DNA from 2 places in the Brevibacillus sp. SKDU10 genome. Region 2 is predicted to be linked to the other one. Evidence: a T-box and tRNA genes for the amino acid it is inferred to sense, from the RefSeq annotation. Region 2 holds a T-box; the other holds one or more tRNA genes.
What was found. The T-box of region 2 lies ahead of argS (arginine--tRNA ligase). A T-box ahead of a tRNA ligase gene usually reads a tRNA of that ligase, here a tRNA-Arg.

Region 1 (4,218 bases), on a different contig from region 2:
AATCTCAGGATATATTCTAAAGCTTTTCGATTTAGCGCATAAAGATCTTCGCGTGATTGCTCTTCCACATTCGGTCCTCCTTTCTAGTACTAGTACGTAAGTTTTATCTTAAAAATTTCGTTAATCTAAATCCTTTTCTTCATTCGACTTATGAGGTTCTTCTTCCTTCAAATCTTTTCCAGTATCTTCTGTTAGGTCAATCATGACCCGCATTTTTGCCTTCATTTTTTTTCCTTTAATAATGGTGTAGTCTGTAATGTCTCGATGTTCTAAGCGACTAATTGCCTCCGCTAATTCCTCTGAAGTTAAATAGGGCTGGATTGTTAGAAGGCATTCATCTTCATTTGATTCCTGATAAATGAGAAATAATTGTTCTTCCATATTGATAGACCTCCCTAGTATTTATCCACAAAGTTATCAACAGGTTGTGCACAAAACATTTGTTCGTGGAATTGTTTTATGGTTATTATGTGACAACAGCACTAGATCATACGGAGGCAGACGGGTTATCATACGTCAATAATTATGCATTGTGCATAGAAAGCTGTATTCCCTTGGTTTGTTTTTGAATGTTCTGTACAATGGAAAGGGGACTGTACACCAAACAAACGGGGGTGATGGAAAATTGAGTTCCATGATTATTGCTGTTGTTGTCATTGTCGGTATCATAGTTGGATGTTCGATTTGGGCAATAAATAAAGGATATTCTTACAAAAACAAAATAGACGATATAGATAAGTAAAAGAAAAAACACACCGCATTCAGGTGTGTTTTACTTTTATAAGACGAGAAAAAATGTTAGGTAGAAAAGATCGCATAATAATAGCTATTAAGGTTAAAACAAAGACTTAATATCGCCGGTATTAGGGTTTACGATATACCAGCCGTAGGTGTTAATATAACGATCTCCGCTCTGGAAGTTATTTACCACCTCTTGATAAATCTGGATGACATAATTTCCGCGTTCATCATCGTGATCATAAGCAATCGTGAAATTCTCCGGTACCTCTTTCCCATATTTCTGGCGTACCAATTCTACAGCTTGATACTTAGAATAGGTTTTGCTTGTCGGGAGTTTACCGATGTAGACAGAGAGTGATTTCCCATCGTATACGATCGGTTTGCCAAGGTTTTCTGCTGCAAAACGAACAGGGACATATGCTGTATTTTTGTATAGAAATCCTTGTGTTTGAACAGGTGGTGATTTAGGTACACCATCGAAGTAAAAAGTAATAGGCTTTTCCATATCTGGTTTGACAGCCATTTCTGAAGCAGCATAGGCGATAGAGGAGGATAATAGAGCCCCGATTCCAATGCCAATTGCTAACGATTTTACATTTAACTTACCCATACTTAAATAAGCCCCACTTATCTTTATTTTTGTTAATCACAGTATGACAAATGATGACAAAATCTGCAAAAGTCGCGGGTAATAGGAAATTGTATCTAACGATCATAAATAATGGGTAGAAATTTTGTATTTCGCCCTGTAAAACCTCGTATCATGTGAGATATTTCATTTCATCATAGGATTACTGGAGTGTCATCTCATTCTCAAGCACTACAGAAGCGCAGGAAAGCTCATAAAGAAAGCAAAACTAAGTAGAAAGACCCATTTGCTTAGTAGTAAGTAGCTTTACAAAATGACTGCGCTTTCAAAATACCTAGTAATCTAAAGGCATTTGTTGCTTGGACAAGGTTAGTGTTTATCGCAGAAGCATTACTACATAAAGAAACATCCATGACATTGTTAACCACCCTACACAAAATAGTACCTTCCGCATAAATACCACCAACTTTTAGAATAATCTGATAATATTATAGCAAAGGAATTATGCAATGGATATCATTTTTAAAGAATCAGCTAAAATTAGATGCGGCTTCATTTTTGCACACATAAAAACCCCCGTAATAAACGGAGGCTTCGAGGTTTAACTAATATGGTACGCCCGATAGGAATCGAACCTACGCACGCGGTTCCGGAGACCGCTGCTCTATCCACTGAGCTACGGGCGCATATGTTTCAGACAACAAAGTTTATTATATACGAAAATGGAGCATAGGACAACTTTTTTACTGTATGATTAAAAAGAGCAACAAAAAAAGAGTCTTTGCCGAGCCAACCTTGATATACTGTATGAAAAGTGTGTCAATAAAAGATACGTCTTGGCAGGAAAATTGCATGAACGCTATAATAGAGGAAGAGAGTAAGGAAAGGTGGAAAGAAGTTGTTGGAGCTATCGACAGCTTGATGGTTTCTGACGGGGAGGAGGAATGCAATATGAATATGGGCTTAGGTTTGTATCAAGAACAGACGTTAAAGTTAGTGATGACGCCTGAATTGCGTCAAGCTATTACGATATTGCAGTTTTCGGCCATTGATCTGATGAATTATTTGCAGGACCAAGCGATCGAAAATCCAGTGATTGATCTTCAGGAAATTGCGGTTGCCCAAGAACCGTTGCCTGTAGATAAACGGGAAAAAAGCTTGGACTTTGATTGGAAGGAATTATTGAATAATCCGGGGCATAATGATTTTTCAGTCAACAGAGATGAAAGCGCCTACAGTCCTCTAGATTATGTGAGTGATACACGAACCACCTTATTTTCTCATTTAGAAGAACAACTCGGTTATGTAAAAAGATTGACGCCAGTACAACGTCAGATTGCCCAATATATTATAGGAAATCTTGATGAGCGAGGTTATCTAGAAGTGCCTGTCACTGACATTAAGGAGCGGTTAGGAGTTGATTTGGCGGAGGTAGAGGATGTTCTTCGAGTGATTCAGCATTTAGACCCGGCTGGTGTAGCTGCGCGTTCGCTAGAAGAATGCTTGCTGTTACAACTAGAGCATGAGGGACAGGATGACGAACATATCGTAGAAGTCATTAAGCATCATCTAGTTGATCTGGCAAATAATCGTTTTGGAAAAATTGCTGAACAGCTTCATATAAGCGTAGGTGATGTACAACGGATTGCTGATTTGGTTCGTACACTGAATCCGAGACCTGGAGCGGCTTATAGCAGCGCAGATATACGCTACATTGTTCCTGATGTTACAGTTGAAAAGGTAATGGGAGAATATATTGTCATTGTCAACGATTCTTCGTTACCGCGATTGTCTATCAATCCCTTTTATGAACGAATGCTAAAAGAGAAAACCGAGAAGGATGAGGCTCGGCAATTTGTTCATGAAAAACTAAATGCAGCGGTGTGGCTTGCAAAAAGTCTAGAGCAAAGAAGAATGACCCTGTTGCGTGTAACACAGGCGATTGTTGACTTGCAGAATGACTTTTTTGAGAAAGGGATTCATTATTTAAAACCGATGACTCAAAAAGATATTGCGGAGCGAGTTCAATTGCATGAATCTACAATCAGTCGTGCTACCAGTAATAAATATGTACAAACTCCCCGCGGTGTTTTCGAATTAAAGTACTTCTTTACTTCGGCCCTGTCCACCGCAAGTGGAGAAGCGGCATCTTCAGAAAGCGTGAAGAAACGAATCAAAGCTTTCATTGACAAAGAAGATCGGAATAAACCATATTCGGATCAAAAGCTAGCGGAATTGCTGGAGAAAGAAGGGATTGAAATCTCCCGGCGTACTGTGGCTAAGTATCGAGAGGAAATGTTGATCTCATCGTCTGCTAAACGAAAACGCTTTTTGTAATGATAAAATGAATGTAAAATAAGAGAAGATAAAGGAGCCAACCCGTTAACATGGCTAGCGCAGAAAGCAAACGATTACAATCAGATCATATTGAAATGATTTTATATGGTAGGCCCGGCTGTCACTTGTGTGATGATGTTGAGGAGCATATCAGACGATTAGCTAAGGAATTTCCGATCACGTATAAAGTTGTCGACATTACTTTAGATATGCGATTAGAGGAAAAGTACATGTTTACGATTCCCGTAGTTGAAATTAACGGGCTAGAAGCATTTGTATCTGTAGACTCGGTTGTTGCCGAGGAGGAATTACGCCTATATTTGCAACAAAAAATGGGTAAATGTGAATAAATTAAGATTTCTCTTTTGGCTTCTTGTCAGCTAGCAGAGTGTATGCTACATTAAGAGTAAGCATTCTGCTTATTTTTTTGAAAGCTGCGGGACATAATTTGTATGATGTGGGACGTTTTGAGTCCCGTTAAGACTGGAAAAGGATGAATGTGGAATGCGTACTTTATTAAATATCCAAAACAAGCTTGTTCCCGACCTCGT
Region 2 (4,218 bases):
CTCATAGCCAAGCTCCTGAAATGCCTGACGTATGCCAATGCCGCCAGCTTTTACGTTCAATGTGTCCTGCGAGGTTTCCAACAGTAATACATCTACCCCACCTTCCATCAATGCTTTAGCCTGGCGATAGTACGCATGAATTAATTGCTCAAATGTAACGCCCCCTGTTAACGAAAGGGTTTTCGTAGTGGGCCCCATAGAACCTGCTACATAACGTGGCCATGACTCCGCGCTAAATTCATCTGCTACTTCTTTAGCAATACGTGCAGCCGCCAGATTAAGTTCATAATCTCGATCTGCTATGTCATACTCTGCCAAAACAACATCTGTTGCTCCAAATGTGTTTGTTTCCACAATGTCAGCACCTGCTTCAAAATAGGTAGCATGAATATGCCGGATGACATCTGGTCTTGTTACATTCAATAGTTCGTTGCAGCCTTCATATTCCTCACCGCCAAAATCGTCCGCTGTGAGATTAGCCTGCTGTAGCATCGTTCCCATTGCACCATCGAGTATCAATATTTTTCGTGCTAGCTGCTCTTGCAATGTTGGTTTGTTCATCCCCCATACCCCTCCGTAATCTCCATTAGACTTGGCAAATAAAAAAATCCCCTTCCTGCCTGAAAGCAAGAAGAGGATTACTTATGTTCGTTAAGTAGGAACTTATCCCCTCTTATCTTTCAAGGCAAACAGCCCTGCTGGAATTGGCACCTGATCTATCGGTTGCCGAGGCATCTTCGGGCCAGTCCCTCCGCCTCTCTAGATAAGAGAAATCATATTTAGTTAGAAATCAATATGACGCTTTGTTCATCTTTTGAATACAGGTATCTTAACATTCAGATATTATTGGCGTCAATGGATTATCTCCCAATCTTTTATTTTTTTATAGCCTGCTGCCCAATTTTGCTTTCCCTAGGCGTAAGCCCACACCAGATAGACAGATATGTATAGACTGTAGAATAACAATGCGAAGGAGGAATTGCCAGATGAGTACATCGTTTTGCGGTAACTGGGGAGGCGGGAGTTTTTGCTTCATCCTAGTGTTGTTCATTCTGCTGGTAATCATAAGCTGCGGCTGCGATAACTAGCAACGAAGCAGCGACACCTTCAAACATATAACCATTAAGGAGGAATTCTTTCATGAGTACATCTTACTGCGGAAATTTCTTCGGTGATAATTTCAGCTTCATTTTAGTGCTGTTCATCCTACTGGTCATTATTTCTTGCGGCTGCTGCTAAAATATAAGAAGCTCTTTCACCGGCAAACCTGAATTCGGTTACGCTCTTTTTTATCTGTGTCCACCTCTACATGATTCTACAATGTTTCATACCTCCATAAGGAAACCAAAAAACATTACTCAGGTTTGTACACTCACCAATATAGGAGAGGGGAAGGGGCAGGCACATGCCCCTTTCATCTCTTATCCATTCCTTCCTTCGCTTGTAGAGATAATGAACCTTTGCTAGGATAAAAAGGAAGATAGATGGAGGTTTTTCATGGGAAACAAACTAGCATATTTACATACATCTGTGTTTCAGGGCCCATTGATTCCAGTAAAGGTACTAGAAGAGACGGACTTTGAGATCTACACTGTCGTAAAACATCATGAGAGTGAACAGCACTATTTGCATTACCAAACTTGCCACCTTGATCTTATGGCAGGAGGTAATCATGAAACCTATGAATTCTATCTTCCTTTATCCACTGATCAAGTCGTGGGTCTTTTATTTGGTGAGGAAGCATATCATTATCCTGAATGTTGGCGTACCGCATATTGGCGTACGGGAAAAGATGATCGTTTATTAGCATTTGACCCTACTGAAAATTTTTTGAATGAGGAAGAAGCAAGAGCAGAACGTGCGCTCCTTGATTCCTTACGGCAATACAAACAACTATTCGCCTCTGCCGCTGATAAAGAAGCCCTTACCAAATATTATTTTCCACAATGGGATCAGCAAAAAAAGAACCAATGATAAACCTTGCTTGCTAGAATGCCTTTTGTTGGGTATACTAGACGCTATATAGCCATGTACTCGATGATGAGGAGAGTAATGATGGTTCGTGCTACTAGCGAGTCAGGATTGGTGGAAGCCTGATAGAACGGCCATGATGAAGCGCACCTCGGAGACGCAGCTTGAATCTTGTCTATTGACAATGTATAGAGCTTGCCGGGTTTGCCCGTTACAGCTATCAAGCAGGTTTTTTCCAATTACGATCATTTATTGGTCTAATTGAAAAGAACAAGAAGAGTGGCACCGCGGGAGTATGATAAAATAACCTCTCGTCTCTTTACGGATTGATTTTTACTGATATCTATCCAAAAGAGACGGGGGGTTTTTTGCTGTTGTTGCTTTGAACAATCTTACGCTGTATCTAATCAAAGCGCTCTGTGCTTGTATACCCTATGGTTATATTTATGATGTATCCCACTTCTCCACGGAATGATTACATATTCCCTGAAAATTTATGTTGATTAAAAAGAAAGGATGAAATAAACATGAATTACAAACAACTAGTAGCTGAACAAATCTCTGCTGCTCTAACTGAAATGGGCGTAGAGGATTTTTCCTGCGAACGTGTCCTTGGCATGCTCGAAACTCCTCCTAACCCACAAATGGGTGATTTAGCCTTCCCTTGCTTCCAATTAGCTAAAGCTCTGCGCAAGGCACCACCAATGATTGCAACGGAGCTAGCTTCTAAGATTTCTCTGCCTTTCTTACAGGATGTACAGGTGACAAATGCATACATCAATTTGTTTTATAATCAAACCAGCGTTATGACCTCTTGTATTAAAACGATTCTAGAGCAAGGGTCTGCATATGGTGCAACTAATGTTGGTGCTGGTAAAAAGGTACCAATCGACTTATCTTCTCCAAACATTGCTAAACCCTTCTCGATGGGGCATTTGCGCTCAACCGTTATCGGGAATGCACTTGCAAACATCATGGAAAAGCATGGCTATCAGCCAGTTCGCATCAATCACTTGGGGGACTGGGGTACACAATTTGGTAAACTGATTGTTGCCTATAAAAAATGGGGCGATGAAGATAAAGTAAAAGCTGAGCCTATTAAAGAATTGCTCAAGCTGTATGTACACTTCCATGAAGAAGTAGAAAACGATCCAACACTGGAAGATCAAGGTCGTGAATGGTTCAAGAAATTAGAGGACGGCGATCAAGAAGCCCAGCAATTATGGCAATGGTTCCGCGACGAATCCTTACAAGAATTTAAAAAGATCTATGAATTAATGGGCGTATCCTTTGACTCCTTCAATGGAGAAGCATTCTACAATAATCAAATGGATCGCGTTGTTGATTTATTAGAGGAAAAAGGATTGTTAACAGAATCCGAAGGCGCAATGGTTGTATCTCTGGATGAGTACGACATGCCTCCTTGCTTAATTAAAAAACGTGACGGTGCTACCCTTTACGCAACCCGCGACCTTGCTGCTGCTTTGTATCGTCATGAGCAATATGATTTTGGAAAAGCATTATATGTGGTTGGCGGAGAACAACGCCTGCATTTCCAACAGCTATTTAAGGTCTTGCTAAAAATGGGCTATGACTGGGCTAACAATATGCATCATATTCCATTTGGCATGATGTTAAAAGACGGTAAAAAAATGTCCACTCGCAAAGGGAAAGTCGTTCTGTTGGAAGAAGTATTGTCTCAAGCAATCGCAGATGTACTTAAAGTAATCCAAGAGAAAAATCCTTCTCTTGCAAATAAAGAACAGGTTGCTCGCCAAGTTGGTGTAGGTGCCGTTATCTTCCATGACTTGAAAAATTACCGTTTAAACGATGTCAACTTTTCCTGGGAAGAAATGCTTACTTTTGAAGGGGAAACAGGGCCTTACGTTCAATACACTCATGCCCGCGCTTGCTCTCTATTGAAAAAAGGTGGGTACCAGCCAGGAGCTGTAACAGTAGTAGATAAAGCTCTAGAGGGTCCAGAAACATGGGCAGTCGTTACTACTCTATTGCAGTTCCCAAGCATTCTGGAAAAGGCTCGCGATCAATTCGATCCTTCGCAGATTGGAAAATACGTAATTGATCTGGCTCAAACCTTCAACAAATTCTACGCGCATGTCCGCATTGTCGCAGAGGATGAACAAGTAAAACAAGCTCGCCTACAATTGGTAGCAGCAGTTATTGTTGTACTAAAAGAAGGACTCCGTCTATTGGGATTGGAAGCTCCTGAGGAAATGTAAGAAAAAT

Region 1: it has a tRNA-Arg gene. The T-box ahead of argS (arginine--tRNA ligase) is inferred to sense a tRNA for this amino acid. The anticodon was not compared.

The regions. Positions count from the first base shown of each region.
Region 1 is NZ_LSSO01000214.1:7,341-11,558, reverse strand. Features, by position in the region: gene AYJ08_RS22425 (RNA polymerase sigma factor) at 1-68, opposite strand, end outside; gene AYJ08_RS22420 (hypothetical protein) at 121-381, opposite strand; gene ytzI (YtzI protein) at 635-742, shown strand; gene AYJ08_RS22410 (stalk domain-containing protein) at 836-1,351, opposite strand; tRNA gene AYJ08_RS22405 (tRNA-Arg) at 1,942-2,016, opposite strand; gene rpoN (RNA polymerase factor sigma-54) at 2,282-3,667, shown strand; gene AYJ08_RS22395 (glutaredoxin family protein) at 3,718-4,017, shown strand; gene AYJ08_RS22390 (sugar-binding transcriptional regulator) at 4,172-4,218, shown strand, end outside.
Region 2 is NZ_LSSO01000008.1:22,491-26,708, reverse strand. Features, by position in the region: partial or broken gene metH (methionine synthase) at 1-561, opposite strand, end outside; SAM riboswitch class I at 671-770, opposite strand; gene AYJ08_RS22695 (YjcZ family sporulation protein) at 966-1,088, shown strand; gene AYJ08_RS22690 (YjcZ family sporulation protein) at 1,141-1,239, shown strand; gene AYJ08_RS01325 (hypothetical protein) at 1,498-1,974, shown strand; T-box leader at 2,029-2,293, shown strand; gene argS (arginine--tRNA ligase) at 2,499-4,211, shown strand.